Regions from separate parts of the Mycolicibacterium anyangense genome, predicted to be linked through region 2. Evidence: predicted binding sites of a transcription regulator. Region 2 holds the regulator's gene; the other holds the start of a gene.
The links. Region 2 encodes HspR, which represses chaperone genes until heat shock. Its sites were predicted from a motif close to ANNTGAGTNNNNNNNACTCANNT; they were not measured.
Positions count from the first base shown of each region.

Region 1: the regulator HspR is predicted to act here: its motif matches at 5,548-5,570, upstream of lon (endopeptidase La).

Region 1 is NZ_AP022620.1:1,523,056-1,538,522, reverse strand. Features, by position in the region: gene G6N35_RS07305 (Rossmann-fold NAD(P)-binding domain-containing protein) at 1-1,667, shown strand, start outside; gene G6N35_RS07300 (SHOCT domain-containing protein) at 1,664-2,401, shown strand; gene G6N35_RS07295 (DUF72 domain-containing protein) at 2,407-3,150, opposite strand; gene lon (endopeptidase La) at 3,215-5,536, opposite strand; gene G6N35_RS07285 (esterase family protein) at 5,684-6,682, opposite strand; gene G6N35_RS07280 (alpha-amylase family glycosyl hydrolase) at 6,972-8,282, opposite strand; gene G6N35_RS07275 (nucleoside deaminase) at 8,279-8,758, opposite strand; gene G6N35_RS07270 (rhomboid-like protein) at 8,770-9,405, opposite strand; gene G6N35_RS07265 (tetratricopeptide repeat protein) at 9,427-11,115, opposite strand; gene G6N35_RS07260 (cupin domain-containing protein) at 11,187-11,570, shown strand; gene G6N35_RS07255 (SulP family inorganic anion transporter) at 11,574-13,160, opposite strand; gene G6N35_RS07250 (PaaI family thioesterase) at 13,306-13,929, shown strand; gene G6N35_RS07245 (arylsulfatase) at 13,930-15,467, opposite strand, start outside.
Region 2 is NZ_AP022620.1:4,760,683-4,776,149, forward strand. Features, by position in the region: gene G6N35_RS22400 (hypothetical protein) at 1-69, opposite strand, end outside; gene G6N35_RS22405 (TPR repeat domain-containing protein) at 195-2,000, opposite strand; gene G6N35_RS27665 (hypothetical protein) at 2,010-2,138, shown strand; gene dnaK (molecular chaperone DnaK) at 2,615-4,471, shown strand; gene grpE (nucleotide exchange factor GrpE) at 4,468-5,088, shown strand; gene dnaJ (molecular chaperone DnaJ) at 5,119-6,315, shown strand; gene G6N35_RS22425 (heat shock protein transcriptional repressor HspR) at 6,312-6,683, shown strand; gene G6N35_RS22430 (aldose 1-epimerase) at 6,749-7,651, opposite strand; gene G6N35_RS22435 (hypothetical protein) at 7,680-7,937, opposite strand; gene G6N35_RS22440 (FAD-binding oxidoreductase) at 8,034-9,203, opposite strand; gene G6N35_RS22445 (GAP family protein) at 9,227-9,895, opposite strand; gene G6N35_RS27100 (hypothetical protein) at 10,037-10,339, opposite strand; gene G6N35_RS22455 (amidohydrolase family protein) at 10,600-11,997, shown strand; gene G6N35_RS22460 (putative antibiotic biosynthesis monooxygenase) at 12,051-12,992, shown strand; gene G6N35_RS22465 (3-oxoacyl-ACP reductase family protein) at 13,122-13,868, shown strand; gene G6N35_RS22470 (hypothetical protein) at 13,873-14,196, opposite strand; gene G6N35_RS22475 (acetamidase/formamidase family protein) at 14,245-15,246, opposite strand; gene G6N35_RS22480 (CbtA family protein) at 15,233-15,467, opposite strand, start outside.

The DNA of each region.
Region 1 (15,467 bases), 3.2 Mb from region 2:
CGCTGTGTGACGAATGGAAGTTCGAATGTGCCTGGAACGCAACCGAAGCAGTCCTGGACACCGCGCGGGGGCTGCAGGGCCGCAGACTGTCACCGGTGGGAGCGGTGGCCGTTGCCGGACGGATCGCGATGCCCGTCGCTCCGGTATGCCGGGCGCCCAACGGTGTCGAGGCCGAGTTCGACGACCACATCGACCACCGCTTCCCGGTGTTCGTCGCCAGTCCGTTTGCCGAGACGCAGTGCGGACCGTTGACACCCATGTCGCTGGATCTGCACCTTCCCGGCGTGCGGGTCGCCGCCGGCGCGCTCGGCGACCTTCTCGACATCCCGGAATCTGTCGCCGCGGAATGGCACGACAGGCTGGTCGCGCTCTTCGGGCACCGGGTGTACCTGGGTGCCTCGGTGATCGCCGCGGCGGCTCCGCGACTGCCCGGGCGCGCTGCCGAAGTGGGCGCCCGACTGTGCGCCGCCGCCGGGATGTCTCCGGTGTCGCCGCAGCGTCGGCTGCTGCGGCGCCGTCCGCTGTCGATGACGCGGATCATCACCGGGGCCAGGATGCTCGGCCGCCACGTCGAGTCTTACGCCGACGCGGCCGAGGCCGAGTATCGCGACGCCGAAGCGCTGAGCGCGATGAGCCAGGCACAGCTAGACGGCCGTATCCGGCTGTTGTGCAACCGCATTCACGAGGGATGGACGCTGGCTGCCCAGGCGTGGCTACTCGCCGAGCTGGCCCCCGGGCAGCTGACCGCCGGCCGCCGCCACGCAACCCAGGTCGACTCGGAGCTAGCCGCACTGGCCAGTGTGCTGCGTGCCCATCCCTACATCCAGGACTCGTTGAACGCCGGCGACCTCGCCGCCGTCCGGGCCGCGGCGCCGATGGTCGCGACGGCCTTCGACACTGTCGTCGCCCATCTCGGACATCGCGGCCCCGGCGGTGTCGAACTCGCGGCGTCGGTTGCGGGTGACCGTCCCGAGGCTCTGATCGCTGCCGGCGAACGGGCGCGGCAGCGCTCATGGAACGCACAGCCCGACACCGCGCAGCCCTACTCCCTGCTGGCCTATGACTGCCTGCTGCGCTTCACCCACCAGATGCGCACAGCCATCAGGGAATTGGCGAGACGGTGGGTCGCAGCCGACAAGATGGCCGAGATCGACGACATCTTCCTGCTCACCCTCGAAGAAGCGCTCGTCATGCCGTCCGACGCCCGGCTGCGGATCACCCGTCGTGCCGCCGAACGTGAGCGACTACGGGCGGTACGGCCACCGCGGGTGATCGACGGTGCGTGGGCGCCGCAGCCGGTGGCCGCTGCCGTGGGAGCCGGGGAGCCGCTGCACGGTTCAGGCATCGGGGCGGGCACGGTGGAGGGGACGGTCCGGGTGGTGGGTTCGGCCACGGATGCCGGGCTGGGGCCCGCTGACATCGCCGTGGTCGCGACGGCCGATGTGGAGTCTCTCGTGCTGTTCGGCACGCCGGGGGCGCTGATCATCGAGGACGGGGTGACGCTGAGCGATCCGGGTGAACTCGGTATCCCGGTGTTGACCGGTGTGCCGGAGGCGACGGCCCGGCTGGTGACCGGTACCCGCGTGCGGGTCGACGCCGCCGCGGGAACGGTCGCGGTGCTGGCCGATTCGGGGTCCGTCACCGAACTGTGTACCGTGGCCCGATGATCTGGCGCGTCATTGCGGTGCTCTCGGCACTGTGGTGTGTCTTGGTCGTCGCACCCGCCGTGGTGGCCGCGCACCTGTTGGCCGAAGCCACCCAGACGTCCCAGAAGGGCTGGGCCCTGGGGGTCTGGTTGGTCGGCTACATCGCCCAGTTCCTGGTGTTCCTGCAGATCTCGCGGCGCTGCACCAGGCCGGTCCTGCTGGGCTGGCTGATCGCCTCGACCGTGCCGTGGCTGGCCGACTGGGCCGCCCCGTTCACCGGCTGGGGCGTCGCCGTATCCGGTGCGGTCGTCGGGGCGTACGGGGTCTGGCTGACGGCCGCGGTCTATCGCGTCGACCGGCTGCGGGAGGCCGGCGTCCTGGCGTGGGCCGAGGTGCTCGACGTCATCCGTCCGGCGCTCAACGCGGTCGTTACCAAGGACACCGCTCGCCGGTCGGTGCGGGTGCGGGTGCAACCGCCCGCTGGCGCCTCGCCGTACGAGGCACGGATGACGGGTACGTTCGCCGTTGGTGAGGTTCCCGAACCGGGGGACAGGCTGGCGGTGCTCGTCGACCCGGCAGACCCCGACCACATCGAACCGGTGCCCGACGAGCAGATCGTGCGGGGCGCCCCGGTGCCGGAGGACCTCGGCGCCCAGGCTGCCGACATGCTGCGCAGGCTCGTCATCATGCGCGATCGCGGCGACATCACCGACGCCGAGTTCAGCGCCGCCAAGAAGCAGCTGCTGGAGTCCTGAGATTCTCAGGCGCCCAGCAGGTCCCGCAACTCGAGCGCATTGCGCACCGCGTGGCCGCTGCCGTCGTTGTTGAAATAGGTCAGCACCCGGCGGCCCTGCTGCTGCCATTCCCGGATGCGCTGCGCCCACCATCGCAGGTCGGCGCTGGTGTAGCTGCCCGCGTACAGCGGTGCGGTGTCCGGGCCGTGCATGCGGACGTACACGACATCGCTTGTGGCACAGAGGTTGCAGCCCATTCCCGGCCCGCTGGTCACCACGTAGGCGGCGTGGTGACGTTCGAGGATGTCGTAGACGTGCGGATCGTTCCACGAGGGGTGCCGCGCTTCGATGGCCACGGTGATCCAGTCGGGAATCAGGCGCAGGAAATCCTCCAGCCGGGTGTCGTCGCGTTGCAGGTCGGGGTGCAGCTGAACGAGGACCGCTTCCCGGGTGGCGCCCAGCGCGCGCTGGCAGCGTTCGATCCGGTCGGCCCACGGCTCGGGTGACAGCAGCCGGCGGAAGTGGCTCAGCCCGCGATGCACCTTGACCGACATCGTGAAGCCATCGGGCAGCCGCCGATGCCAGCCCTCGAAGGTCGCATCGCGGGGCCAACGGTAAAAGCTGGCGTTGAGTTCCACGGTGTCGAAGACTTCGGCATACCGGCCGAGCCGCTTGGCCGCCGGCAGGCCCGGCCGGTAGAGCACACCGTCCCAGTGGGCATAGGACCAACCCGACGTGCCGATCCGCACCTCTGCCTCGGAAGTGGCCATCGCAGCAGGGGTTACCCGCTCACCGGCCGGCCAACCGCCCTATCGCCCCGGCGCCGGGGCGATATCAGGCTGCCGAGCTGACCGTATGGCCCGCCGGTTCCAGCGCGAGCGCGACGATCTCGGCGACGTCGGTCATCGGCTTCACGTCTAGTGCGGCAAGCACCTCGGCCGGCACGTCATCCAGATCGGGCTCATTGCGGGCCGGGATGAAAACTGTTGCCAGACCAGCACGTTGGGCCGCCAGTAGCTTCTGCTTGACCCCGCCGATCGGCAGCACCCGGCCGTTGAGGGTGACTTCACCGGTCATGCCCACATCCGAGCGCACCTGCCGTCCGGTGGCCATCGAGACCAGCGCGGTCACCATGGTGACACCGGCCGACGGGCCATCCTTGGGCACCGCGCCCGCGGGCACGTGCACGTGGATCTTGCGGTCCAGCGCCTTCGGATCGACGCCCAGTTGCGCGGCGTGGCTGCGGACGTAGGACAGCGCGATCTGCGCCGATTCCTTCATCACGTCACCCAGCTGACCGGTCAGCTGCAGACTCGGCTCACCATCGGTCGAACCCGCCTCGATGTACAGCACGTCACCGCCCAGGCCGGTGACGGCCAGGCCGGTCGCCACGCCGGGCACCGCGGTGCGCTCTGCCGACTCGGGGGTGAACCGCGGCCGGCCCAGGTACTCGACCAGATCCGGCTCGTCCACCACGATGGGCGCCTCACGGGAGTCCAGCTTCGTGGTCACCTTGCGCATCGCCTTGGCCAGCAGCCGCTCGAACTGCCGCACCCCGGGTTCCCGGGTGTAGTCGGCGGCGATCTTGCGCAGCGCGTCGTCGGTGACCGTCACCTCTTCGGCGGTCAGGGCGGCACGTTCCCGCTGCCGGGGCAGCAGGTAGTCGCGGGCGATCGCCACCTTGTCGTCCTCGGTGTATCCGTCGATCGCAACCAGCTCCATGCGGTCCAGCAGTGCCGACGGAATGTTCTCGATCACGTTGGCGGTGGCCAGGAACACCACGTCGGACAGGTCCAGGTCCAAGTCCAAATAGTGATCGCGGAAGGTGTGGTTCTGCGCGGGGTCCAGGACCTCCAGCAGCGCCGCGCTCGGGTCACCCCGGTAGTCCGAGCCCACCTTGTCGATCTCGTCGAGCAGCACGACGGGGTTCATCGAGCCGGCCTCACCGATCGCCCGCACGATGCGGCCAGGCAGGGCGCCGACGTAGGTGCGCCGGTGACCCCGGATCTCGGCCTCGTCGCGCACACCGCCGAGCGCGACGCGCACGAACGTGCGGCCCAGCGCGCGCGCCACCGACTCACCCAGCGAGGTCTTGCCCACCCCTGGCGGGCCGGCCAGCACCATCACCGCACCGGAGCCGCGTCCACCGACGACCTGAAGGCCACGTTGGGCGCGACGTGCCCGCACCGCCAGGTATTCCACGATGCGGTCCTTGACGTCGTCGAGTCCGTGGTGGTCGGCGTCCAGGATCTGCCGGGCCGCCGCCAGGTCGGTCGAGTCCTCGGTGGTGACGTTCCACGGCAGGTCCAGGACGGTGTCCAGCCAGGTGCGGATCCAGCCGCCCTCGGGGCTCTGCTCGCTGGAGCGCTCCAGCTTGCCGACTTCGCGCAGCGCGGCTTCGCGGACCTTCTCGGGAAGGTCGGCGGCTTCGATGCGGGCGCGGTAGTCATCTGACCCTTCCGGCTCGTCCTCGCCGAGTTCCTTGCGGATGGCGTTGAGCTGTTGGCGCAGCAGGAATTCCTTCTGGGTCTTCTCCATGCCCTCGCGGACATCCTGGGAGATCTTGTCGCTCACCTCGACTTCGGCGAGGTGCTCGGCGGTCCAGTCGATCAGCACCTGCAGGCGCTCGTCGACGCTCTCGGTCTCCAGCAGCTGGCGCTTCTGCACGTCGGTCAGGTACGAGGCGTACCCGGCGGTGTCAGCCAGGGCCGACGGGTCGGTCAACTTGTTGACCGCGTCCACCAGCTGCCAGGCCTCGCGGCGCTGCAGCAGGGCCACGACGAGTTTCTTGTATTCGGCGGCCAGCGCCTTGGTGTCGTCGGTCGGGTCGGGTTCGGTCACTTCCTGCACCTCGACCCAGAGCGCGGCACCCGGGCCGGTGGTTCCCGAACCGATGTGGGCCCGGTGTTCGCCGCGGACCACGGCGGCGGTGCCGCCGCCGGGAATGCGGCCGACCTGCACGATCGACGCGATCACCCCGTGGGTGGGATAGCGGTCGTCGAGTCGGGGTGCGATCAGCAGGGTGCCGGAATCGCTGGCTCGGGCGGCGTCGACCGCGGCGCGGGCGGGGTCGTCCAGCGAGATCGGCACGACCATGCCGGGCAGCACGATCGGGTCACTCAGAAACAGGACGGGCACAGATGTGGCTTCAGCCATCAGTCCTCCAAAGTTCAGTCTGAAGGGCTCAACCTTGGTCGCGGTTCGAATGTTCCCGACGGTGCGTTCGCTGACGGTGGACGGCCGAAACAGAGCAGCGAGCCTGCCGCCGAAGGGGCGACAGGCTCGCTGTTGTGGGTGTCGGGATCAGCCGGCGGTCGGGGTGGCCCCCAGGGTCCGCTGGATGTCGGGGATCATCGACTGGAGCTGCTGGCCCCAGTAACCCCAGCTGTGCGTGCCGTTGGGCGGGAAGTTGAACACGCCGTTGCGTCCACCGGCCGCCAGGTAGTTGTCCATGAAGGTCTTGTTGGTCCGCAGGGTGAAGCCCTCCAGGAACTGCGCGGCCATCAGGTTGCCGCCACCACCGGAGGTGTCCAGATCCGACGGCGTACCGGTGCCGCAGTAGATCCAGATCCGGGTGTTGTTGGCGACCAGCTGGTTGATGTTGACCATCGGGTCGTTACGGCGCCATGCCGGGTCGGACGACGGTCCCCACATGCTCTGGGCGTTGAAGCCGCCGGCGTCGTTCATCGCCAGCCCGATCAGCATCGGCCACCAGCCCTCGGAAGGGTTCAGGAAGCCGGAAAGCGATGCGGCGTAAGGGTAGCGCTGTGGGTAGTAGATCGCGTAGGTCAGCGCTGCGCTGCCGGCCATGGACAGACCGACGACGGCGTTGCCGTTGGGTTCGACACCGTAGTTGGCGGCCAGGTAGGCCGGCAGCTCGGAGTTCATGAACGTTTCCCACTTGTAGGTGTAGTTCTGCCCGTTGCCCTGCGACGGCTGATACCAGTCGGTGTAGAAGCTCGACTGGCCGCCCACCGGCATGACCGTGGACAGGCCCGAGCCGTACAGCCACTCGAAGGCGGGCGTGTTGATGTCCCAGCCGCTGTAGTCGTCCTGGGCGCGCAGGCCGTCGAGCAGGTAGACCGCGTGCGGTCCGCCGCCCTGGAACTGGATACGGATGTTGCGACCCATCGAGGCCGACGGAACATCAAGGTAGAGAACGGGAAGCCCGGGCTTGGAGAAGGCGGCCGCTGTCGCCGAACCGCCGACGACGCCGATCAAGCCGGGCAAGAAGAGTGCGGCCACGAAGGCTGCGGCCACGCGGCGCAACCAGGTGCCTCGCATCATCTCGACGATTTTCATGACGACAACCATCACCTTTCATACGCGTTTCACAACCGGAGAAGTGCTGTGTGCCGGTAGCTAATCACGCACGGCGCGGCTCATTCGGTACGCGAAGCGGTGCGCCAAGTCGCGGTTAGCTAACGATAGGGAGACGCGTAGGACTCGCCACTGAAGTCACACAGGCCACTTTGACCCCAGGGCTGCACGCAAAGAACGCCCCCTGAACAGGTGTAATGGGCAGGCCAGCAATACCGCGTCGCGGGCGATCGGTAACGGCACGATCACGTTCCAGCAACAGCTGGCTAGCTCACTCGGGGCGCAGCACCAGCCAGCCCTGCGGTGCAACGACGACCTCGCTGACCAGATCGTCCGGCGGAGCGCCGGTGCCGCCGACCAGCCGGGCCTGGCGCCCGGTCAGTCCGGTGACCGGGACGTGCATGGGTGTGTCGTCGACGTTGAGTGCAACGATCAGGGCATCGTCACCGCTGCGGGTTTCGTAGGCATAGCAACGGTTTTCCAGCTGCAGCGCTCGGGTGGTGGCCTCGTGCAGCCATGGATTGCGGCGCCGCAGGCCGATCAGGTACTGATGCAGATTCAGTGTGGCCCGGCCGTTGTCATCGAGAACCGTTGGGGGCGAGTCGAATTCGGGGCGCACGGCGTCGTCACCGCCGGCCCGCTCTTCCTTGACGCCTCGATAGCCGAGCTCGTCACCGGCGTAGATGGTCGGCACGCCACCGATGGTGAACAGCAGGACCAGTGCGTGGGCCACGTGCTCGGCGCGATCGAGCTGACTGGCGATCCGGGTCACGTCGTGGTTGCCGACGAAGGTCTGTGGCGTGAACCGGGCCAGAAAGTCGTTGTGGCGCTGTAGCGCCCAGTCCAGTTCGTGGAAGTTGCCATCATTGAGGCTGCTCCACACGGCCTTCCACAGTTCGTACTGCGTCACCGAGTCCACCCCGGATCCGTCGACGAATCCGACGTAGTCGCCATGGATGACCTCGGCGACGAACCACGCGTCGGGATGGTGTTCGCGTACCCGCGGCAACACGCTGGCCCAGAACGACTCGGGCACCGCGTAGGCGGCGTCCAGGCGCCAGCCGTCGGCGCCGCGGCCCAGCCAGTGGTCCATCACATCCACGACGTAGTCCACGACTGCGGGGCTGCGGTGGTTGAGGGTGATGAGGTCCCCGTGTCCTTCGAAGGTGTGGAACCGCCCGGGCCGGCCGCGAAACCAGCCCGCCGCGTCGCCGTCACCCGCCATGGCCGCGCGGTAGCGCTCGAAATCCGTTCCCACATGGTTGAACACGCCGTCGAGCAACACCCGCAGCCCGCGTTGGTGCGCCTGCGCCACCAGGGCGTCGAAGTCGTCGTCGGAACCCAGGCGTGAGTCGATGCGGTAGTGGTCGGTGGTGTCGTAGCCGTGGGTGCGGGAGGCGAAGACCGGGCCCAGCGCGATCCCCGACGTGCCGAGTTCGACGGCGTGGTCGAGCCAGTCGATCAGGCGGCGCAACCGGTGCTCTTCGGGACCCGGCGCCGGGTCGGCCGGGAAGGCGCCGACAAAGCCCAGGGGATAGACGTGCCACCAGATCGCGTGCCGCACCCACGCCGGGGCGCTCACGGCCGGAACTTCGCGGCATAGAGAGCCATCATGGTCTCGCGGTATTGCGGTGCGGGGCCGTCGGCCACCAGGTGCGGTGCGACCGCGGTGACCGGGAGCGGCGCCACCGGAGGAAGCGGTGCACCCCATTCGATGAGCCACTGGGCCAGCTGGCTGCCGGAGACGGCAAACACGATGCGGCCCAGCCCAACCCACGCGTGGGCGGCTGCGCACATCGGGCAGTGCTCACCGGAGGTGTATACGGTGGCTGTCGACCGCTGTTCGGGTGAGAGGTGCTGCGCCGACCAGCGGGCGATCGCGAACTCCGGATGCTCGGTGGCGTCACCACCGGCGACATGATTGTGGTCAGAGAACAGCAGCTGCCCGTCGGCGCTGACGAGAACGGAGCCGAAGGGTTCGTCACCGGCGTCCAGGGCGGTGCGCGCCAGTTCGACACAGCGGCCGAGCCATCGGGTGTCCTCGTCGCTCAACGCCACGCTGTCTCACTCTACGCAGCGGTACGGCGCCTGCGCCGCGTCATCGGGTAGAGCGCCAGGCCGGTCAGCAGCGCCACCAGGTGGCCGACCGAGGTGAAGGTCGGATGCACGGCGACCGTTCCGGCGAACACGCCGAGCGCGCCCAGCAGGTACAGCCACCGCCAGGGCAGCGCGATGGCGTAGGTGAGGATCCCGATGATGCCCGCGACGGCGTAGCTCACCCCGATGTCGCGGGCGTTGAGGTAGCGCGGCGAGACCATGGCCTCCTGAATCTGCCAATAGAGGTAGCCCTCGCTGAGATAGGTGGCGACGACGTGGGCGATCAAACCGGCGATGACGAACCGCAGCGAGCCCAGCCAGCGTTCGGCAGGAGCGAGGAAGACACAGAACACCAGCAGGTAGAGCCACCACCAGCGGTAGCCGTCGAGCCACAGCAGGCTGGTCGCCAGCACTCGCAGCGGATCAGAGGCCAGATGGTGCAGGTTCGTGGAGTCGTTGCGCAGCACCACGATCAGATGCCACCGCGGCAGGACGTGCTGGGCGACGGTGGTCATCAGGAGCACCGTCAGCCAGCCGAATGTCACCGGCGCGGCGCCGACGAACCGGGTCAGCGCTGCCGGCCAGCTGCGCTGGTCCACCTCGGGCACGTGTCGACGATACGTTGCCGATCAGCCGCAGCAGGTCTTCTCGAACACCTCGAGCCGGCAGGCGCAGGAGGCCAGGATCGGCACGTCGGCACGGGCCTTGGCCAGCTCCAGCTGACGGCCGATGATGACCGCCTCCTCGGTGCGGCCCAGCCGCTGCAGGCATTCGTGGTAACCGTGCAGGCTCCACACGTTGTTCGGGTGCTGACAGGACCGGCTCAGCGTCGGGTCCAGGCCCAGGTCGGCGGCATAGACACCGGCGGCCTCCTCGACGTGGCCCTGCTCCAGCAACAGCGCACCGTAGGCGTGCCGGGTGGGCTGCATCCAGCCCCAGGGCTCGTCGTAGGGCAGCGCGTCGTCGAGTTCGATCGCCCGCCGCAGATGGGCGTAGGCCTCCTGGTAGTGGCCTTCCCGGTAGCTGATCTCGCCGTCGAGCATGGCCGCGCCGACCGCGAGAATGTCGCGGCTGGTGTTGTTGAAGAGGTACCGGGACTCCGGGATCGTCGCGTAGGCCGCTGCAAACGCGTCACGTTCGGCCCTCGCCGCGGCCGGCTGCCCCTGTGCGGCATAGGCCACGCCACGTCCGTAGTGAATGGTAGCCGTTGTGCTGCAGTACAATTCGGGATCATCAGGCACGGGTAGGGCAATCAGGTCGTCCCAGCGGCCGAACCGGATCAGCACGTGCACCCGCAGCGGGACAAAGGCTTCCAGCCAGTCGGCCATCGGGGGCGAGGCGATCGACAGCAGCTCCGGTGTCAGCTGACCGGCCAGTTCGTCGGCCGCCGCCAGTGCGACCTGCGACTGTCCGGAGAACATCGCCGAGTACACCACGAAGTGCAGATCGTGGGCGCGGTAGAGCGAATAGAAGTTCAGCGGCCCGGCGTGCTCGACGAACCGCCGGTCGGCGCGGACCGCGGACTGGTTGGCCACCACCGAGGATCGGTAGTCGCCGCACAGCACGTCGATGTGCGACGGCATGTGCTCGAGATGGCCGGCGTCGGGCACCAGGCCGCGCAGCAGATCCGCGGCGGGCAGTGCCTCCTCCGGGTGCGTCGACATCTCCATCGCGTGGATGTAGAGGTGCAGCACGCCGGGATTGCCACGGCCCGCCTCGGTGCTCAGCGCCCGGTCCAGCAGTGCCCTGGCCTCCACCACCCGGGAGCCGGGTGCCGGTTCACCGGTTCGGCTGTCCCACAACGCCCATGCGGTCACGTTGACCAGCGCATCGGCGGCCAGCGCCAGCACGTCGACATCGTCGGGGTAGGTCGCCGCCAATTCCGCCATGGCGTCGGCGTAATCCTGGTGCCCGGCAGCCAGCGCGTCGGCGTCCTGGGGGTCATCGGTGGGGAAGCGGGTGGCCAGTGCGGCGATCAGACCCTGTTCGACGGCGCTGGCGCGGCCGGCGGCGGCCAGCCGCAGCTCGGTGCGCGCGCGGGCCAATGACTCCGCCAGATCGACGGGATCGAAGGCGTCCCATGCCTTGTTGTAGTTGGGCCCGATCGCGTAGGCGATACCCCAGCGGGCGATCGCCAGGTCCGGGTCCAGGGCCAGGGCCCGCTCGAAGCAGCGGATCGCCTCCTCGTGGTTGAACGCGTACGCCCACACCAGTCCGCGGTCGAACCAGACCTGCGCCCGCGGCGATCCGGTGTCGACGTGTCGGTGGTAGCTGCCCAGGTCGTAATAAGGCTCGAGATCGCCGGGATCAACCGTCATGGCGCTGAGAATAGGCCAGCGGCCGCAAGAGTCGATACCGTTGCAACCCGGCGGAACGAAAGGATGCGGCTGTGATCCGTTGTGTGCGCTTGTTCACCGGTCCCGACGATGCCTCCCACGTCCAGATCGGCAGGCTTGATCTGACCCCGGGCCGCAACGACGATCTGGTGTCGGCGGCGATGGCCGCGGCCCGGGTCACGGCCGAGGAGACGGCCAGCGGCGGAACCCTGGCCTGGCATACCGCCCCGGTGCGCCAGCTCGTGGTCACGCTGGCCGGGACGCTGGTGTTCAGCACGCGTGACGGGGTGGAGTTCACCCTGCACCCGGGCGACGTCCTGCTCGCCGAGGACACCGTGGGCTCCGGGCATCAATGGCAGTTGGTCGGTACCGACCCGTGGCGCCGGCTCTACGTGGTGCTGGCCGACGGTGCCCAGGTGCCGTTCGTCGCCGACTAGGGATCAGTGGCCGGCGACGATATCGGCTTCGTCGACGGTCACCGGATCCTTGGCCCCCGGCAGGAACGAGTACGCCAGGCAGACGATGGCGAAGAACAGATAGCCCAGCGCCACTTGCGGATTGGCGGCCCACCCGATTTCCGGGGCGTGGATCAGTCCGATGAACGACAGCACCGCGGCCACGGCCGAGGCGAGAGCCGCGAAGCGGAACTTCTTGTCCAGGATGAAGGTCACCATCGTGCCCAGCAGCAGCCCGACCAGGATGGCGCCCTCGCCCAGGGTCTGCAGGCCGTCGTAGACCACGCCGGCACCGCTGAGCGCGTCCATCCCGACCTTGGCCGCCGAGGTACCTGCCGCGTTGAGCGCGTTGTCGATCAGCCCGCTGGCCCATTGCGCCAGGTTGGGCAGTAGCGCGGCGACCACAGCCACCGCGTGCAGCCGCGGCACCGCCTGGAAGGCCTGTGCGCCGATCAGCAGACCGATGTAGAGCAGGATCGGCACGATCGCCGGTACCGGCAGCACTGCCGCCAGCACGCCGAACAGACCGAGGAAGCACAGCAGCCCGACCATCACACCGCTGGCCAGCGAGTAGCCGACCCGGCCGCCGGCGTCCTTCCAGCCGGGGTGTCCGATGTACACCGCCGGTGGGAACGGGGAGCCGAAGGCCGAGCCGATCACCGCGCCCGCGCCGTCGGCCAGCAGCACGCTGCGCAGGTTGTAGTTGTCACCGGCCGCCGCCGCGCTCTCCACATTGCTCATGGCCTCGGTGAAGTTGTAGACGCCCAACGGGATTGCGGTACCCAGCAGCGGCGCCAAGTGCGCCAGGCCGGAGAACAGCAGATCCAGACGCAGGTCCGGAATGCCGATCGCGATGTCGGAGATCGCCTGGCTGACGTCGGGAGCCGACATGAATCCGCCGATCCAGCCGATCGCGGTCCCGACCAGCAGTGCGACGAGCCCGACCGGGATGTTGCCGGGCAGCTTCACGTCGGTGAAGAAGCCGATCAGGATGATGGCCAGCACCGGCAGTCCGATCCAGGCGGCATCCCACATCTGTGCGGCCGGCCGCATCGAGATGAACGTGATCGAGATGCCGGCCAGGGTGCCCAGCATGGCGGCCCGCGGGGTGAGCTTGCGGATGTAGGGACCGACGAAACCGCCGATGATGACGATGATGCCGATCATGAATGCCCATGCCAGACCGGACTTCCAGGCTTCGATCGGGTTTTTGGTGGCCAGGTAGACCGGCAACATGACGACGAAGACGACGATGAACATGTGCGGGACGCTCGGCCCGTAGGGCAGCGCGGTGACGTCACTTCGGTTCTCCCGCTGGGCGAGCCGGCGGGCCAGGAAGGTGTAGTACAGGTTGCCCAGCACCAAGGCAACGCCGAGGGCGGGCAGCACCGTGCCCAGCACATCGTCGGCGGGCAGCTTGATCACGCCGATCATCAGGGTGGTCAGCGTCAGGACGTTGACCAGAATGTTGAACCCGAGTCCGAAGAAGGCGTTGAGATCGCCGCGGGTCCACCACGCGATCTTCACGGCACCGGGTGAGGATGCGGGCTGGTCGGTCACGTCGGTGCTCATCTGTCGGCCTCCTGGGGCGCTTAGGGCTACCTGCAGATTCTCGACGGATTGATTCCGAACAGGGTACGGCTGTGTGTCAATCGTGTTAGCCCATGATCGGGAGTCCGGTTAGACACCCGAACGAGAACCGTGTTCTAGTGCAGGGGTGCTGGAATTCACCGTCGAGGACATCTCCGCCGAGGAGATGGCGCGGCTGCGCGCGATCTATGAGCCGCTGGCCGAATCCGTGCGCGACCTGGTCGACGCGACCATCCGGACCGAGGCCGACGCGCAGACCGTCGCGCAGGTCAAGGCCGACATCGACGCGGCCGTCGCACGGCTGCGCAGCAAGCAGATCGACGGGGCCTTCGGTGCGCGCCGCAGTACCGACGGTGTAGCCATGAACTGGGGTAACGCCGTCATCGGCGTCCGCAACGCCCTGGCCCCGCCGCTGAACGTACACCGCGAGCCCGACGGCAGTCGCTGGGCGGAGTTCCACCTCGGCGCCGCCTACGAGGGGCCGCCCGGACACGTCCACGGCGGGGTGTCGGCCCTGATCCTCGACCACGTGCTCGGCGAAGCCGCCAGCCCGGACCGCAAACCCCGGTTCACCGGCAGCATCACCATGCGGTATCTGCGAGCCACCCCGCTGGGACCGTTGCGCGTCGACGCCGCGATCACCCGCACCGACGGGGTCAAGACATTCTGTGCGGGACAGATCTCCGACTCCGAGGGCATCACCGTGGAGGCCGAAGGGGTGTTCATCGTCCCGCGCTGGCTGCGGGAGTGACTACTGCTTGCCCATCGCCAGCTTGAGCCGGTCGGCCGGGGTGATCAGATGGTCGTGGTTGTCCTCGCCGATGTCGATCTGCACCCAGTCGATGGTGCCGGTGAACTCGTTGCCGGTGGGCCCGTAGTCGGGTGAGGCCGGCGACCCGGTGTCGCGGCCGACGTCGCAGGCCTCGTCGGCGGAGAATCCCATCGGGATGGTGATCTCGACCCGACCGCTGCCCACGGCCGCGCCGTCCTGATACAGCGTCACCGTGCCGCCCTTGGCCAATCCGCCGCCGTCGTAGGCGAATTCCATCCGGACCTGATGCTTGCCCCCGGGCAACGGAGCCTGCGCCGTCACGGTGAAGTACTGGATGCCGAAGAAGTTGTAGCAGTACTTCAGCGTCCCCTCGTGCACGTAGAGCGACCAGCCGCCGACCTGACCGCCCTGCGTGACGATCACCCCGGCCGCGCCGTCATCGGGTACCACGACGTCTGCGGTCACCGAGTGTGACTTGTTCTTGATGTTGAGCACGCAACTCTCGCTGACCCGCATCCCGGAGAACAACAGCTGGCTGGTGCCCCTGATGAGTTGTGGGCGCCCCGCGATGTCGGGGTTGATCCGCTCGAAGGACCGGTCGTCCAGCGGCACGACGTTGTACTTCACTGCTTCGATAAGCCAGAGTCGCTGCAGCTCAGCAAGTTTGGCGGGGTTCTCGGCGGCCAGGTTGTGCCGTTGCGTCCAGTCGTCGGGGCCGTAGAGCTCCCACACGTCGGCGTCGAAGGCGGGCGGGGTGTCGACCTTCCACGGGGTCCGGTGCTTGGTACAGGCGGTCCAGCCCTTGTGGTAGATGCCGCGGTTGCCCATGATCTCGAAGTACTGCACCACGTGGGATTCGGCGGCGTCGGCGTCACGCAAGGTGTTGAGCATGCTGACGCCCTCCAGCGGCGCCTGCTGGATCCCGTTGACGCTCAACGGCGCCGGAATGCCCGCGGCCTCGAGGATGGTGGGAGCGACGTCGATGACGTGGTGGAACTGGGTGCGAAGGCCGCCCGCCTCGGCCAGACCGGCCGGCCAGTGCACGATGGTGCCGTTGCGGGTACCGCCCCAGTGCGAGGCGACCTGCTTGGTCCACTGGTAGGGCGTGCACAGCGCGTGCGCCCAGCCGACGGCGTAATGGTTGTAGGCCTCGGGGGTGCCGAAGTCGTCGATCTTGGACAGCAGGAATTCCTCGGTCTCGATGCCCCCCATGCCGTTGAGCACCGCCATCTCGTTGAAGCACCCGACCGGCGTTCCTTCGGCCGACGCACCGTTGTCCCCGATGATGTAGTAGATGAGGGTGTCCTCGAGCACCCCGAGATCCCCGAGTGCGTCGACCACCCTGCCGATCTCGTGGTCGGTCTGCTCCAGGAAGCCGGCGTAGATCTCCATCTGGCGGGCCAGCACCGGCTTGAGTTCGGCGGACATGTCGTCCCATGCCGGGATCTCGTCGTGGCGGGGAGTCAGTTCAGCCGACTCCGGGATGACACCGAGCTTCTTCTGCTGGTCGAAGATCT
Region 2 (15,467 bases):
GACGACCGCGGGTTGTGACAGCAGGTCGATGCCTGGTTCACCACTCCACACGAAGCTGAAGTCGGACATCACCGCGGGCCATCGGTCCACAGGTTGTGGCGGCTGGCTGGGTGAGTTGCTGCTGGAACATCCGGATGCGGCGACGATCGCAGTAAGCAGACCTGCGACGGGTCTGAGGAGGACTCGGCTGATCGTCATCGTTGGGGATCCACATCCTCGGTGACCGCGTTGTAGCGGGTGGTCATCTGCACATCGATGCCGTCCACCAAATCTCTTCCCAAGGTGGAGTTCATCGCCGATCTGATCGCGTCGCTGTACTCGGCACTGGACATCGGCGCCGCGTAGTTGCGTGCGTTGTATTCCGATAGAGAGAGAATGCGGCGCGGTGCTTCTGGGTCATTGGGATCAGCTGGGGCTAGAAATGATCCGGGTAAGCCGTGGATCGGAGTGCCATTCTGCGCCAGCGCATTGAGCACCTGCTGTTCACCCTGGCCGATGTCAAGGTCGGGCACGGCATGCGGATCCCATTTTGCGGTCGGTTGTTCGCCGATGAGGGCTTGCTCGAAGGCCTTGGATGCCAGGTCGGTTCCGGGAACGCCGGTGGCATCGAGTCCGGCGAAGGCGAAGTCATAGGCGGACTTCTTGGCTGCGTACGCGGCCGCGGTCTTGGCATCGTCGTTAATGCCGGATGCGTCTGTGGCGCTGTGGATTCCGGAGTCAACAAGCCCCTGTAGTGTCATCGAATCGCGCAGCCGATGGTTGTCGCTGGACATGTCGACGCCGTGCTTGAAGTCGTTGGCGTAATCCATTTGAGCGTTGACGGCGTCATGTCCCGCCCGACCATTGAAGTAGTCAGAGGCCTGCTGGTCGGTACTGAGAACTGAGAAGATTCCCTTGGCAATGGGCATACTTCCGCTTTGTGCGTCGCCGGCTGTATCCGGGGTGGCGAACCCGGCATGCCTGCCTTCTGAAAGTTCCGCAATATCGGGGATGTAGGGAGCCAATCCGTGTGAAAGGCCGCGCACCAGTTCAGGATTCATTTGTCCTAGAGTTTGATTACCGGCCATATGCAGGAGATCCTGCTCGTGGTGGCCGACGTAGGACCCGTAAGCGGACGCCGTCTCGGCGGCGAGCTTGGCCTCGGGGCCGTCGGCCGCATCGCCGGTCCAGCCGAACATCGATCCTGCGGCCTTTCCGCCGTCACTCCAATCGGTCGAGGTCACACCCTTCATGAAGCGATCCGCGTAGGACGAGTCGCGCACGACGTCGTGCACTGCCAGGTGGTCTTGCCCGGCGGTGGCGAGCACATCAAGCGCGACGGGCCGACCGTCGTTGGTGATGACGGTCGGACCGCCCCGACCGTTGACCGGTGTGCCGTCGAACGTTGGGGCAGCCATCATTTCGGTGGCCTTGTTGAGCATGTTGCGATCCAGCGCGGTGCCCTGTCGGAGCACCGGGTTGCCGTCCTTGACGATGTTGGTCAGCTTGCCCATTTCGTTGAGATTGGACATTCCTTTGGACGACAGCACCGATTGGACGCTGGCGGGAAGTTGGCCGAATCCGCCCGCGCCGATGTTCTTCGGGTCGTCCACCGCGCCGGGGGTCAGTTCGGTTTTGGGAAAGTGAATGTTCGGATTGCTCATCAACTGCCACGAATCGCCGAGGATGCCCTTGTTGTCGCCGAGTCGCTGCTCAGCGGTATTGAGGGCCTCGATCGACATTCCGTGTTGCTGGGCCTGTAGCTGGCTCAACACCGAGGCCTGCATCGGGGTGAGAGGTGCCTTGCCTGCCCGCTGGTCGGCGGTGATCGAATCCAGCACCGACTTCACTTGCGCCGCCGCATCCTGGTTACCGGCGAGGGCCCGCTCGACAGTCTCCTGGGCGTCCTGTGGGGAGTCGATGTGATCCGTCCCGAGAGCGTCGGCCATGTCGCTGATCGCACTATTGACCGCTGCGCTGAGGTGTTGATCGGTGGAGTCTGCCCGGCGCAGCAGATCCACGATCGCGTCGTGGACGATCTGGACGTGATGCTCGATCTCGGCGCGTTCTTCGGGGTCCGCCGGTGTCGGATAGTGCAGCGCGCCGTCTGCGACGTCGATGGTGATGCTCCAGCGATCCGCCATGTGCTGGATGCGTGACCATTCGTTCTTGATCGACTCGACCTCCGACGCCGCCGACCGGACCGCGGTCGCGGCCTGATCGCATTCGTCGGCGTGCTTCTCCAGTTCGGTGCTGATCGTCTGTGCTTTCGCCCTCGCCGCCTCGAAGGAGTACCCCTCCCACTGCAAGCGGCTCATGATGCCGCCGATGTCGTGAGCGACGGCACGGGTATCGTTGGCGCGCCGTGTGGCGGCCTCGGCAACTGAGCGAACCGCGCCAGGATCCCATCGATCGAGGTCGGCGAGGGTAATGCTCACAGTGAGCAAACTTACCGCAGATCTGTACCGGTGCCAGTCACTGCCGCCGGGAACAAATCGCGGATCGGGCCCGTTGACCCATTCGACAACTTGAGTGGACTAGGCTCAACTAGGGCTTGACAGCCGGCATCCGGCAGGAGCAGTCTTGAGTCTGGTCCGCTCAGACCTAAGACGTAACTATTCAGGAGGAATTCATCATGGCTCGTGCGGTCGGCATCGACCTCGGGACCACCAACTCCGTCGTCGCGGTACTGGAGGGTGGCGACCCGGTCGTCGTCGCCAACTCCGAAGGGTCCCGCACCACGCCGTCGGTGGTTGCCTTTGCACGCAACGGCGAAGTGCTGGTTGGCCAGCCCGCCAAGAACCAGGCAGTGACCAACGTCGACCGGACCATCCGTTCGGTCAAGCGGCACATGGGCACCGACTGGACCGTCGAGATCGACGGCAAGGACTACACCGCGCAGGAGATCAGCGCCCGTGTGCTGATGAAGCTCAAGCGCGACGCCGAGAGCTACCTCGGTGAGGACATCACCGACGCGGTCATCACCGTCCCCGCCTACTTCAACGACGCCCAGCGTCAGGCCACCAAGGAAGCCGGCCAGATCGCCGGCCTCAACGTGCTGCGCATCGTCAACGAACCGACCGCCGCGGCCCTGGCCTACGGCCTGGACAAGGGCAGCAAGGAACAGACCATCCTGGTCTTCGACCTCGGTGGCGGCACGTTCGACGTCTCGCTGCTGGAGATCGGCGACGGTGTCGTCGAGGTTCGCGCGACTTCCGGTGACAACCACCTCGGTGGCGACGACTGGGACGACCGGGTTGTGACCTGGCTCGTCGACAAGTTCAAGGCCACCAGCGGCATCGACCTGACCAAGGACAAGATGGCCATGCAGCGGCTTCGTGAAGCCGCCGAGAAGGCCAAGATCGAGCTGTCGAGCTCGCAGAGCACCTCGATCAACCTGCCCTACATCACCGTCGACGCCGACAAGAACCCGCTGTTCCTCGACGAGCAGCTGACCCGCTCGGAGTTCCAGAAGATCACCCAGGATCTGCTCGACCGCACCCGTCAGCCGTTCCAGCAGGTCATCAAGGACGCCGGCATCTCGGTGGCCGATATCGACCACGTGGTGCTGGTGGGTGGTTCCACCCGGATGCCCGCGGTGACCGACCTGGTCAAGGAACTGACCGGTGGCAAGGAGCCCAACAAGGGCGTCAACCCCGACGAGGTCGTCGCGGTCGGCGCTGCCCTGCAGGCCGGTGTGCTCAAGGGTGAGGTCAAAGATGTTCTGCTGCTTGACGTTACGCCGCTGAGCCTGGGCATCGAGACCAAGGGTGGCGTGATGACCAAGCTGATCGAGCGCAACACCACCATCCCGACCAAGCGGTCGGAGACCTTCACCACAGCCGACGACAACCAGCCGTCCGTGCAGATCCAGGTCTATCAGGGTGAGCGCGAGATCGCTGCGCACAACAAGCTGCTCGGCAGCTTCGAGCTGACCGGCATCCCGCCGGCTCCGCGCGGCGTGCCCCAGATCGAGGTCACCTTCGACATCGACGCCAACGGCATCGTGCACGTCACGGCCAAGGACAAGGGCACCGGCAAGGAGAACACGATCAAGATCCAGGAAGGCTCCGGCCTGTCCAAGGAAGAGATCGACCGGATGATCAAGGACGCCGAAGCGCACGCCGAAGAGGACCGCAAGCGCCGCGAAGAGGCCGACGTCCGCAACCAGGCCGAGTCGCTGGTCTACCAGACGGAGAAGTTCGTCTCCGAGCAGCGCAGCGCCGAAGGTGGCTCGAAGGTCCCCGAGGAGACGCTGGCCAAGGTCGACGGCGCCATCGCCGAGGCCAAGACCGCGCTCGAGGGCAGCGACATCGCCGCCATCAAGTCGGCCATGGAGAAGCTGGGTGTCGAGAGCCAGGCTCTCGGCCAGGCGATCTACGAGGCCACCCAGGCTGACCAGGCCGCCGACGGCGGGGCCGCAAGCGGCTCGTCGAACGACGATGTGGTCGACGCCGAGGTCGTCGAAGACGAGGATCAGGAGCGCAAGTGAGTGAAGGTCAGGAAGAACCGGTAACTGTCACCGACAAGCGCCGAATCGACCCCCTGACCGGAGAAGTTCGCGAGTCCTCCGGCGCGGTCCCTAGTGGGCCAGCGCCGGAGGCGGCGAACGCCGGCGGGGACGCCGACAAGATCGCCGAGCTAACCGCCGACCTGCAGCGTGTGCAGGCCGACTTCGCCAACTACCGCAAGCGCGCGCAGCGTGACCAGCAGGTGGCAGGCGAGCGCGCCAAGGCCGTCGTGGTGAGCCAATTGCTCACCGTGCTCGACGATCTGGACCGCGCCCGCAGCCACGGTGACCTGGAGGGCGGCCCGCTCAAGTCGGTCGCCGACAAGCTGGTGTCCGCCCTGACCGGGCTGGGCCTGAGCGCGTTCGGAGCCGAGGGTGACGAGTTCGACCCGTCCCTGCACGAAGCCGTGCAGCACGAGGGCGAGGGCTCCAAGCCGGTGATCGGCACGGTGATGCGGCAGGGCTACAAGTTCGGCGAGCAGGTGCTGCGGCACGCATTGGTCGGCGTCGTCGACACCGTCGAGGACGAGGCCGGGCAGGCCGACACGCCCGCGAACGCGGCGGAGTCGGGCGCCCAGAACGCAGAATCAGATCAGTAACTACGAGAAAAGGTGAGGAGGTGACGCTGGATGGTTCAACGCGAATGGGTTGAAAAGGACTTTTACAAGGTGCTCGGCGTCTCCTCTGATGCCGACGACGCGGAGATCAAGCGGGTCGCCAAGAAGCTGCTCGCCGAGAATCACCCCGATCGCAACCCCGACAACCCGCAGGCCGAAGAGCGCTACAAGGAGGTCGGTGAGGCCCGCGATGTGCTGACCGACCCGGCCAAGCGCAAGGAGTACGACGAGACCCGCCGGCTGTTCGCCGGTGGGGGTGGCTTCGGCCGCCGTTTCAACGGCGGTGGTGGCGGCGGCGCGGGTGGCGGCTTCGGTGGCTTCAGTGGCGACGGCGCAGAGTTCAATCTCAACGATCTGTTCGGCCAAGCCGGACAGGACGGTGGCGCCAACATCGGCGACCTGTTCGGCGGATTGTTCGGCCGCGGCGCCCAGCCCCGGCCAAGTAGGCCCCGGCGCGGCAAGGATCTCGAGACAGAAACCGATCTCGACTTCCTGGAGGCGACCAAGGGTGTCGCCATGCCGCTGCGGCTGACCAGCCCGGCGCCGTGCACCAATTGCCATGGCAGCGGTGCACGTCCGGGCACCAGCCCCAAAGTCTGCGCCACCTGCAACGGCTCAGGGGTGATCAACCGCAACCAGGGTGCGTTCGGGTTCTCCGAACCGTGCACCGACTGCCGCGGCAGTGGCTCGATCATCGAGCATCCGTGCGACGAATGCCGGGGAACCGGCGTCGCCACCCGCACCCGCACCATCAACGTGCGGATCCCCCCGGGCGTCGAGGACGGTCAGCGTATCCGGCTGGCCGGCCAGGGCGAGGCCGGGTTGCGCGGGGCACCCTCGGGTGACCTGTACGTCACCGTGCACGTCCGCCCCGACAAGGTCTTCGGCCGTGACGGCGACGACCTGACCGTGACCGTCCCGGTGAGTTTCACCGAACTCGCTTTGGGCACAACCCTTTCGGTGCCCACGCTGGAGGGCAAGGTCGGCGTCCGGGTGCCCAAGGGCACGGCCGACGGACGCATCCTGCGGGTGCGCGGCCGTGGTGTCCCCAAGCGCAGCGGCGGGCATGGTGACCTGCTGGTCACCGTCAAGGTCGCGGTGCCGCCGAACGTGGAGGGCGAGGCGCTGGAAGCGCTCGAGGCCTACGCGGCGGCGGAGAAGGCCAGCGGGTTCGACCCGCGAGCCGGATGGGCAGGTAATCGGGCATGAGCGCATCGGAGGAGTCGCGCACATTTCTGATCTCGGTGGCCGCCGAGCTGGCCGGTATGCATGCGCAGACGCTGCGCACCTACGACCGGCTCGGCCTGGTCAGCCCCCAGCGCAGTTCCGGTGGCGGCCGCCGCTATTCGGAACGCGATGTTGAGCTGCTGCGCGAGGTGCAGCGGCTGTCCCAGGACGAGGGCGTCAACCTCGCCGGGATCAAGCGGATCATCGAACTGACCAACCAAGTCGAGGCCCTGCAGTCGCGGATGCAGGAGATGGCCCGTGAGCTGGAGACGTTGCGTGCCAACCAACGTCGTGATCTGGCGGTGGTGCCCAAGAGCACCGCGCTGGTGGTCTGGAAGCCCCGGCGGTAGGCACATTGTCCCGATCCAGAACTGACGCAGGAAAAGTTCGAGTAACTCTGTGCGTGAGTTCTGAATCAACGCACGCGGACGGTGAACGTGGACACTGCGGGCCGGCCGGGGACCGCTGAGCGGTAGCCGCCGGCGCGTAGCGCATTGGTCGGCGCCGCCATCGGCTCGATCGCGACCAGGTCCTCACCACCCGGTGCGAAAATCTGTGCCGCCGGGTAGCCGTGATCGAAGACGATCTCGATCCGACGGTCTCCGCCCGAGAGCGTGAACACCGCGCCCGCTTCGACACCGTCGAAGCCGTCGTCGAAGGTGGTATCGCCCAACGCCTCCGAGAACGGGCCCCACTGCTCGGCCGCCCCGGTCGGAATGCCGCTGTCGTCTACCGGCAGGTGGCGCAACGGCGGGGTCTGCAGCGTCCACTGCGCCCGCGGAACCTCGGGAATCCTGAAGTAAGGGTGGAAGCCGAAACACAAGGGCACCGATGCCACCGTCGTCGCGATGACCGTGGTACGTACCGTCAGGGCGCGGTCGGCCAGGGTGATGTCCAGCGTGACGATGTGCGGGAACGGGAAACTGGCCAGTAGCCGGGGCTGTCCACCGAAGTCGAGGTCCGCGGTCAGCCGATTGCCGCTCTGCTCGGTGACCAGCCATCCCGGGTAGGCCGAGAGCACACCGTGGATCGGTAGGCCGCGCTCATCGGCGCGCACCCCACCGACTCCCGGGGTCAGCGTCACCGCACCACCGCCCACGTCATAGGTGTTGGTGCTCAACCGGTTTGCCCACGGATAGAGGATGGGAATGCCCATCGTCTTGCCGTTGTCCAGATAGGCCTGCAGCCCGCGTCGCTGCCCCAGCAGTTCCACACCGCCATCAGCAAGCGAGGTGCAGATCATGCCGGCCGACGGCACGAAGGTGGCGGTGAGCGCCGAGGCGGGATCGGTCAGGACGACGGACGGCGGCTGGGCCATCGTCGAAGTCTAGCGATGATGCGCAGCGTCAGTGCTGCGGCGGCGTGAGCACACCGACCTGGCGGGCCCGACCGATGTTCGCCATCACCCGCTCGATCACCACGGCGTAGGCCGCACCGTCGTTGAGGATGTCCTCGCGACCATGGCGGCGCAGGAAAGCGTCCAGCCGCCGGTCCAGTGAGTGGTGCCAGTACTCCGGCCCGGTGAAGGGTGAACAGAGGAATTGCCAAGCGACGGTGTCGAGTTCGCGGTCGCCGGCAGCCTTGTCAGCCGAACCCGTGGTCACATCCCAGCCCCTTTGCTTGCAACCCCAACGATGATGCTCGTCTCACCGGGTGCAGGACGTAAGGGACGAAAGTCACGAAACGCGTGGCCGCGGGCCTCAACCCGAGAGCGGGTCGTGCTGGATGCGATCCGGCGGTGCTCCCTTGGCGATCAGGGCGTCGCGGGTGGCGTGCACCATGGCGGCACCACCGCAGATGAGGATCTGCCGATCGCCCCAGCCGCCGTACTTGGTCACCACCTCGGGAAGCCGGCCGGTCTGGCGGACGTGCAGCCCGCGCGGCGGTTGCACGTCGGGGTAGTCCGCCGCCCACGGCGGGTCGGCCGGGTATTCCGAGACCGGGGAGACAGACAGCCATGGGCTGGTGGCGGCGATTTCCCAGAGGGTGCGCAAGTCGTACAACTCGCAGGGGTACCGGGCGCCGAAGAACAGGTGCACCCGGGGGTTGTCGCCGAACCGGGACAGGTCCATGATGATCGACCGCAGCGGTGCCAGCCCGGTGCTGCCGGCCACCATCAACACGTCGCCGCCGTCGCGGTCCACCTCCATCGCGCCGTGCGGGCTCGACAGCCGCCACCGGTCCCCGGGCCGGCACTCCGAGACGATCGCGTTGCTGACCATCCCGCCGAGCACGGAGCGGACGTGGAACTCGATGTAGCCGTCCGGGTCGGCCGGCATGGCGGGGGACAGGTAGCGCCACCGCCGCGGCCACTGCGGAATCTGCACGTTGACGTATTGGCCCGGGTGGTAGGGCATCGGCCGGTCCAGGTGGAGGCGGACGACGGCCAGGTCACGTGAGACGCGGTGGTGTTCCAGGACCGTTCCGTCCCACCAGGGGGGACCGTCCTCGGCGTCGGCGGCACCCGACATGATGCCGATGATCAGGTTGATGGCCTGGGTGGCGGCGTCGTCGACGGCGGTGGTCCAGTCGTCGATGAGGTGAGTGCGCATCGTGGTGTACCAGGCGTCGCGCAGGGTGCCGTAATGATGGGTGGTGACGCCGTATTTGCGGTGGTCACGGCCGAGCTGGGCCAGGAAGCTCACCGGCGCCTGGGCTCGCTGCGCCACGAACTCCCCGAACACCCAGTGCATGGCCTGGCCGAACGCGGCGCGCTGGTGGTGCAGTTCGGGCGGGAACAGATCCCGCACGTCGGGGTCGATGGCGAACCAGCGGGTGTAGAGCCGGCGGATCAGCTCGGCGGAGCCGGTGGAGTGCGGGTCCAGGGCAGCGTGCAGCACCCGCACGGCGTCACGGTCCTCGAGGCCCACGGCCGCGATCTTAGGCCGGTCGGCTACAGCCCGTGAATGCCCTTGTACAACACCATCACCCCGATGACGACGAGGATGGCCGCCACCAGGACGGCGTGCTTCTCCTCCATCCAGGTCTTCAACCGGGTCAGCGGCTCATCCAGCCGCTCGCCGGCAACCAGATAGGCCAGCACCGGAAGCGCAACCGACGAGGCGGCCACGGCGGTGAACACCACGTCGGCGGTCCAGGCCCCGGTGGCGCCCAGCCCGGCCGACCCGATGGCCAAACCGGCTGCGGCGCACATGAACAGAACCTTGGGATTGACCACCGCGAGCACGATCGCGGTGACGAAGGCGCGGGGTGGCTTGATGGTCGTCATCGATGTCAGCCACGCCGGTGTGTGATCGGAACGGTTACGGGTGAACCAGCGGTACAACCCGAACGCGATGAGCCCGGCGCCGATCACGATGCGCACATACGGAGCCCAGGTCGGCTGCTTGTTGAGCCCGCCGAGAGCATTCGAGATCGCCACGAATCCGGCCGTCAAGCCGCCGATGCTCACGATCCAGCCGATCAGGAAGGCCAGGCTGGTCGGCCGCGGGGCAGGGGTGTGCAGCATCAGGATGCCCGGGATGATCGACAGCGGCGAGAGGGTGATGACCAGTGCCAGCGGAATGAGTTCGGCCAGCTCTGGGCCCAGACTGCTCGTCACGGGTGCCTCCTGCCGATAGTCAGACTGCTGTTGGTCGGACGACGTGCGGCCACGGCTGACCGTACTATCTGTGGCCGTGGGCATGGATGCCGACGAGGAAAAGGGTGACGACGGCCACGATCGCCGGCAGAGCACTCTGATCTACGTCTCGGGGATCGCAGCGGTGCTGCTGTTGCTGATCTTGGTGTTCGCAGTGATCCACACCTCGGAGAGCTCACGGCACCGCGAGAGCCCTCCGAACCAGTCGTCGGTCACCCGGACCACCCCGCCGACGACCTCCAAGACGACGACTACGTCGTCGACGACGACCCGGCCGATCTCCACCACGGAGCTCAATCCCACCGCCGGGCCGCCGCCACCGCCGCCGGTCGAGACCGCCGGCGAGTTGACACCGCCGGCGGAGAATTCGTCCACGCCCACCCCGACGACGACGGTGGTGCTCACCAATCCGTATGCCACCACATCGCCGCCGAACGCCGGTGCGTACTGAGTATTCGAACGTGCTCGCTACCAGGCGAAGAGGCGCGCTCGACGTTATGGTGAAGCCATGTCGTGCGACGTCAACCTGATGCCTGCCATCTGGCTCACGCCAGTGTCGGACAACGGCAACACGGTGTGACATCCTCGGGTGCCATGAATAACGTTCAGCCGCAGCACTTCTCAACGATCTGTCCGAGCGCATGACGCGGGCCAGGCACTAGGCGATGCCGACACACGTCCACTACGGTCACATCTTCCACCTGGCGGGGAGCCCCAGGATCACCGAAGCCGTCGACGCATTGGTGTCCATCCCCGACGGTGCGCTGGTCGTGGGTGAGGACGGCACGATTCTGTTCGTCGGTGAGCGGTCGCAACTACCGGACCTCTACGCGTCGGCCAGGGCGCACGACCACACGGGCGGCTACCTGCTACCGGGGTTCGTCGACACTCACATCCACTTTCCCCAGACCTATGCCGGTGCCTCCTACGGTGGTGGGCAGCTGTTGGAATGGCTGACGCAGTGCATCTTTCCCTCCGAGGCGGAGTTCGCCGATCCGGAGTTCGCGGCCGACGCCGCCCTGGAGTTCACCAGGCGGCGGATCGCCGCGGGCACCACTGCCGCGATGGTGTTCGGATCCGCGTTTCCGCATGCTCAGGACGCACTCTTCCGCACCACCCTCAAAGCGGGACTGCGGATCGTCTCCGGGCGTGGCATCCAAACCCGCGGGCCAGACAGTGCCCAGCCGCTGATCACCTCCGAAGGCGATGCCATTCGGCTGACCCGGGCTGAGATCGAACAGTGGCACGCCGCCGATACCGGAGACGTCAGTACCGCGTTGCTCCACGTCGCGATCGTGCCGCGGTTCTCGCTGGCAGTGACCCCGGAGACCCTGAGGAATCTCGGTGAGCTCTACGACGAGTTCCGCGACCGCGGGGTCTACGTGCACAGCCATCTCAATGAGAACGACCGCCCCGCAACCGGCGAGGTCGACACGACAAAGCAGGACTTCCACGTCAATACGTACCTCGACACCTACGACGGGAAGTTCTTGCCGGGTTCGGCGGTCGGCGGCAAGAGCCTGCTCGGCCGGCGGACGATCCTCGCGCACTGTGTGCACTGCCAGGATGTCGAATTGGCGCGGATGGCCGAAACCGGTACCTCGATCTCGCATTGCCCGGTCTCGCAGCTGTTCCTCGGCTCGGGGACCATGCCATGGAAGCGCACCGTCGCCTCCGGTGTGAACATCTCTGCGGGAACCGATTTCGGAGGCGGTGACGAATGGTTGATCCCCCGTGTCGTGGGTGATGCGTTCAAACAACACATCAGTGAGGCCGGCGACGATGGGGTGTCGATACACCCGGCGGAGATGTTGTTCCTCGCCACCCTGGGTGGTGCCCGGGCGCTCGATATGGAAGACCGATTCGGCAACTTCGACCTTGGTAAGGAAGCCGATTTCGTGGTCGTGCAACCGGCGGGTGCACTCAAGGGATTGCTGCGTAACGCCCTGCGGTCGCAGGAGGCCGAACTTGCTCGCGAGCAGACTCTGTTCGCACTGCTGATGGGTATTCGGGAATCCTCGGTGGCCGAGGTGTACGTGCAGGGCAACCGCGTAGGTATCTAGCGGGCACCGTTGACCCCAACATATTTCCCCGCTGAGGTGAGATCCTGACGGCCATGAGCGCAGCCATGGTCATCACGATCTTTCACCCGACCAACGATGCCCCCGGCTTCATCGACTGGGTCTCCGAGATGCGGGCCACCGCCACCGCCGCCACCGATTTCCGGACCTCGGTGCTGGGGCAGCCCTCGCTCGACTGGGGGATCGTTGTCAGCTTCGCCAGCGAGCAGGCCCTGCACGACTGGCTGGACGGCGCGGCGCGACGGGCGGTGCTCGAACGCGGTGCGGGGCGCGGAATTCTGCGCGCCACCGCGGATCTGGTGATCACCGAAGCTCACGGTGTGCCCTCGGGTGTCGGCATCTTCCGGCACACGGTGTCGCCCGGTCGGGAAGGTGAATTCATCTCTGCCGAAACACAATTGGCACAAGCCAGCGCGCACTTCGGTGGCTTCGAGGGCTGCTGCGCTTTCCCGCCGGCCGAAGGCGGGGAGTCGATCTCGGTGTTGCGGTTCCGCACCGACCATCAGTTGTCGACGTGGCTGGGTTCCCCAGAACGCGTCGAGGCGCTCGGGCCGCTGCGTTCGAGTCTGAGCGCTGAATTCTCCGTCGTCTCGGCCACCACCGCGTTCGGTACCACGGTCCGCACCGTCAACGGGCGCACCGCGATCACCCCGAAATGGAAGACTGCGATGCTCATCCTGTTCGTGCTCTACCCGACGGTGATGCTGCTGTCGCGATTCATGGGTCCGCTGCTCGACGGTTCGGGTGCCCCGCCGTGGCTGGCGCTGTGGCTCAGTCAGGTCGTCAGCGTCGCGGCGCTGCAGTGGGTGCTGATGCCGTGGGCGGGTCGGCTCTTCGGCATCTGGCTGGACCCGGTGGACGGCGCGGGTGCGCGGATCAGCGCTCTGGGCGCCGCCGTGCTGGCCGTCGGCTACCTGCTGACCCTGGGCGTCTTCGCCACCGTGCAGTGGTTGCAGTACTGGGATTACTCCCGGTAGCCGCCACGACGGAGGCACGCAGTGCGATGCTGATCACATCGGGAATCCGGGCTGGGTCGTCCTGCTTGACCCGAACGGAGCCATTGGACGAATCGCGTTCTGTCAGCACCAACATCGGAGGCACTGACCGTGAGCACAGCAGCATTAGCCGGGCGGCGAGCGCTGGTAACCGGTGGATCGCGCGGTATCGGTGCGGCGATCGTCCGACGACTGGCCGCTGACGGCGCTGCGGTGGCGTTCACTTATGCCAACTCGGCGTCGGTGGCCGAACAACTGGTTGCCGACGTGGCGGCGAGCGGTGGCACGGCGGTGGCGATCCGGGCCGACGCCGCTGATCCGGCCCAGGTGACGGCCGCCGTGGAGCGGACCGTCACCGAACTAGGCGGGCTGGATGTGCTGGTGAACAACGCCGGCGTCGCCGAGATAGCCCCCATCGAGGACATCACGGCCCAGCAGTTCGACACCATGGTCGCGATCAACATCGGTGGCGTGTTCTGGGCGGCGCGCGCCGCGGTCGCGCACCTGGGCGAAGGTGGCCGGATCATCAACATCGGCAGCGTGAACGCCGACCGGGTGCCCGGTCCGGGGCTGTCGGTATATGCGATGACGAAAGGCGCGGTGGCGTCGTTCACGCGTGGCCTGGCCCGCGAGCTCGGGCCCCGCGGGATCACCGTCAACAACGTGCAGCCGGGGCCCGTCGACACCGACATGAATCCCGACCAGGGCGAATTCGCCGACAGTCTTCGGAAGATCATTCCGCTGGGGCGATACGGTCACACCAGCGACATCGCCGCCATGGTGAGTTTCCTGGCTGGCCCGGAATCCGGGTTCATGACCGGCTCCCACGTCACCGTCGACGGTGGATTCGTCGTCTAGCTGCTCAGCGGCTGGCCGATCTCCTCGAGGACGGTTTGAGCGTCCAGGCCGGCACCCAGTGCGTGACGGTCTTGTGGTGTGCGCCGTAGGCGATCTGGTAGGTGACCAGGCCCCACCAATCGCCCTGTTCGCACAGGCCCCAGCAGCTCAGCGTTCCTTCGACGACCTTGTGCATCTGCAGGCCGTGGGGGTGGTAGCGGCCGGTTCGATGCGGTTCGCGCGGGAACAGCACCGTGAGGTCGATCAGCACCGGCAGCGGTGGACGCACCTGCCGGAACGGCGGCCGCACCGGCTGTCCGTGATGACCGATCGAGGTGAGCTCACCCACTGATCGATCATATGTTCGAACACGGTGGTGTCCACCCCTGCCGGGAGCTCACGCCAGCTGAGCCCCTGCGGCCCGCAGTTTGCGGTGCGTACCGCCGTAGGCCTCGGCGGGCGGCAGCAGTGCCTTGCTGATCTTCGTCACCGCGCTGTAGTTCACGTCGACCACGTTGGCCAGCGGTGACAGGCATAGCTGACTGCACAGCTGGTAGGCGTCGATCGTGCTCAATCCGTACAGCTCCTGGAGCCAGCGGACCATCTCGACCTGGCTGCAGCGCCAGGCGTCCTCGAGTGGACGCGCCGAGCCCACCGTGAGCAGGGCGTCGTCGTGCTCGAAACGTGGCCACGCCGGCGCGCCGCCCTTGATCAGGTCGACCACCAGGGTGACGTCCATCGCCCCTTCGAGTGCGGTGCCGCAGGTTTCTCCCTCGCCCTGGCGGTAGTGACCGTCGCCGACCGAGAACAGCGCCCCATCGACGTTCACGCCGAGGTAGACGGTCGTGCCGGCTCGCAGCTCGGGGGTGTCCATGTTTCCGCCGAAGTAGTCCGGGACCAGGGTGGTGCGGACTTCCCGCAGCGCGGGTGCGACCCCGACCGTGCCCATCATCGGAGCCAGCGGGATGTCGAGGGTGAAGTCGCTCTCGTGGGCGCTGAAGGTGGCGGTGCCTCGTGCCCGGTCGACCTGGTAGATCCAGGCCAGCTCGGGAAGCGGTGGTTGCAGGGTTGCGGTCCGGTCGGTGCCGGTGAGTGCGCCGAACAGCGGGATGGTGGTCGAGGCGGCCCAGTCCCTGGCCGGCTCGATGGAGACGAAGTGCAGCGCCAGGGTGTCACCGACCTCGGCCCCGGTGACATAGAACGGCCCGGTCTGCGGGTTGAGCTCCTTGGTGTTGAGGACCCGGCTGGGTTTGTCGGCGCTGGAGGTGACCCGTCCGGCGAACGCATCCTCGGTCCACAGCCGCATCGCGGTTCCTGGCGAGACCTCCAGCACCGGTTCGGCGCCGCCGAATGTCCAGACGTACTGGTCGGAGGTAGGAATGAACTCAACGATGCGCATCGACCGTCCTCGGGGTGAGCACGCGGGGCAGCAGGGCAGCGAACACAGTGCAGAGCACCAGCCACATCAGTGCCTGGGTCAGCAGCGAGAAGAGCCGGAAGTCGGCGAGCAGGGCGGCGGGGAAGTGGTCGGACACCTCGTCAAAGTGGGGTAGCAACAGAGCGACCAGGGTGACGCCGATCAGATACCCCCAGCCGGTGACCGCGACCGCCGCCCAGGTG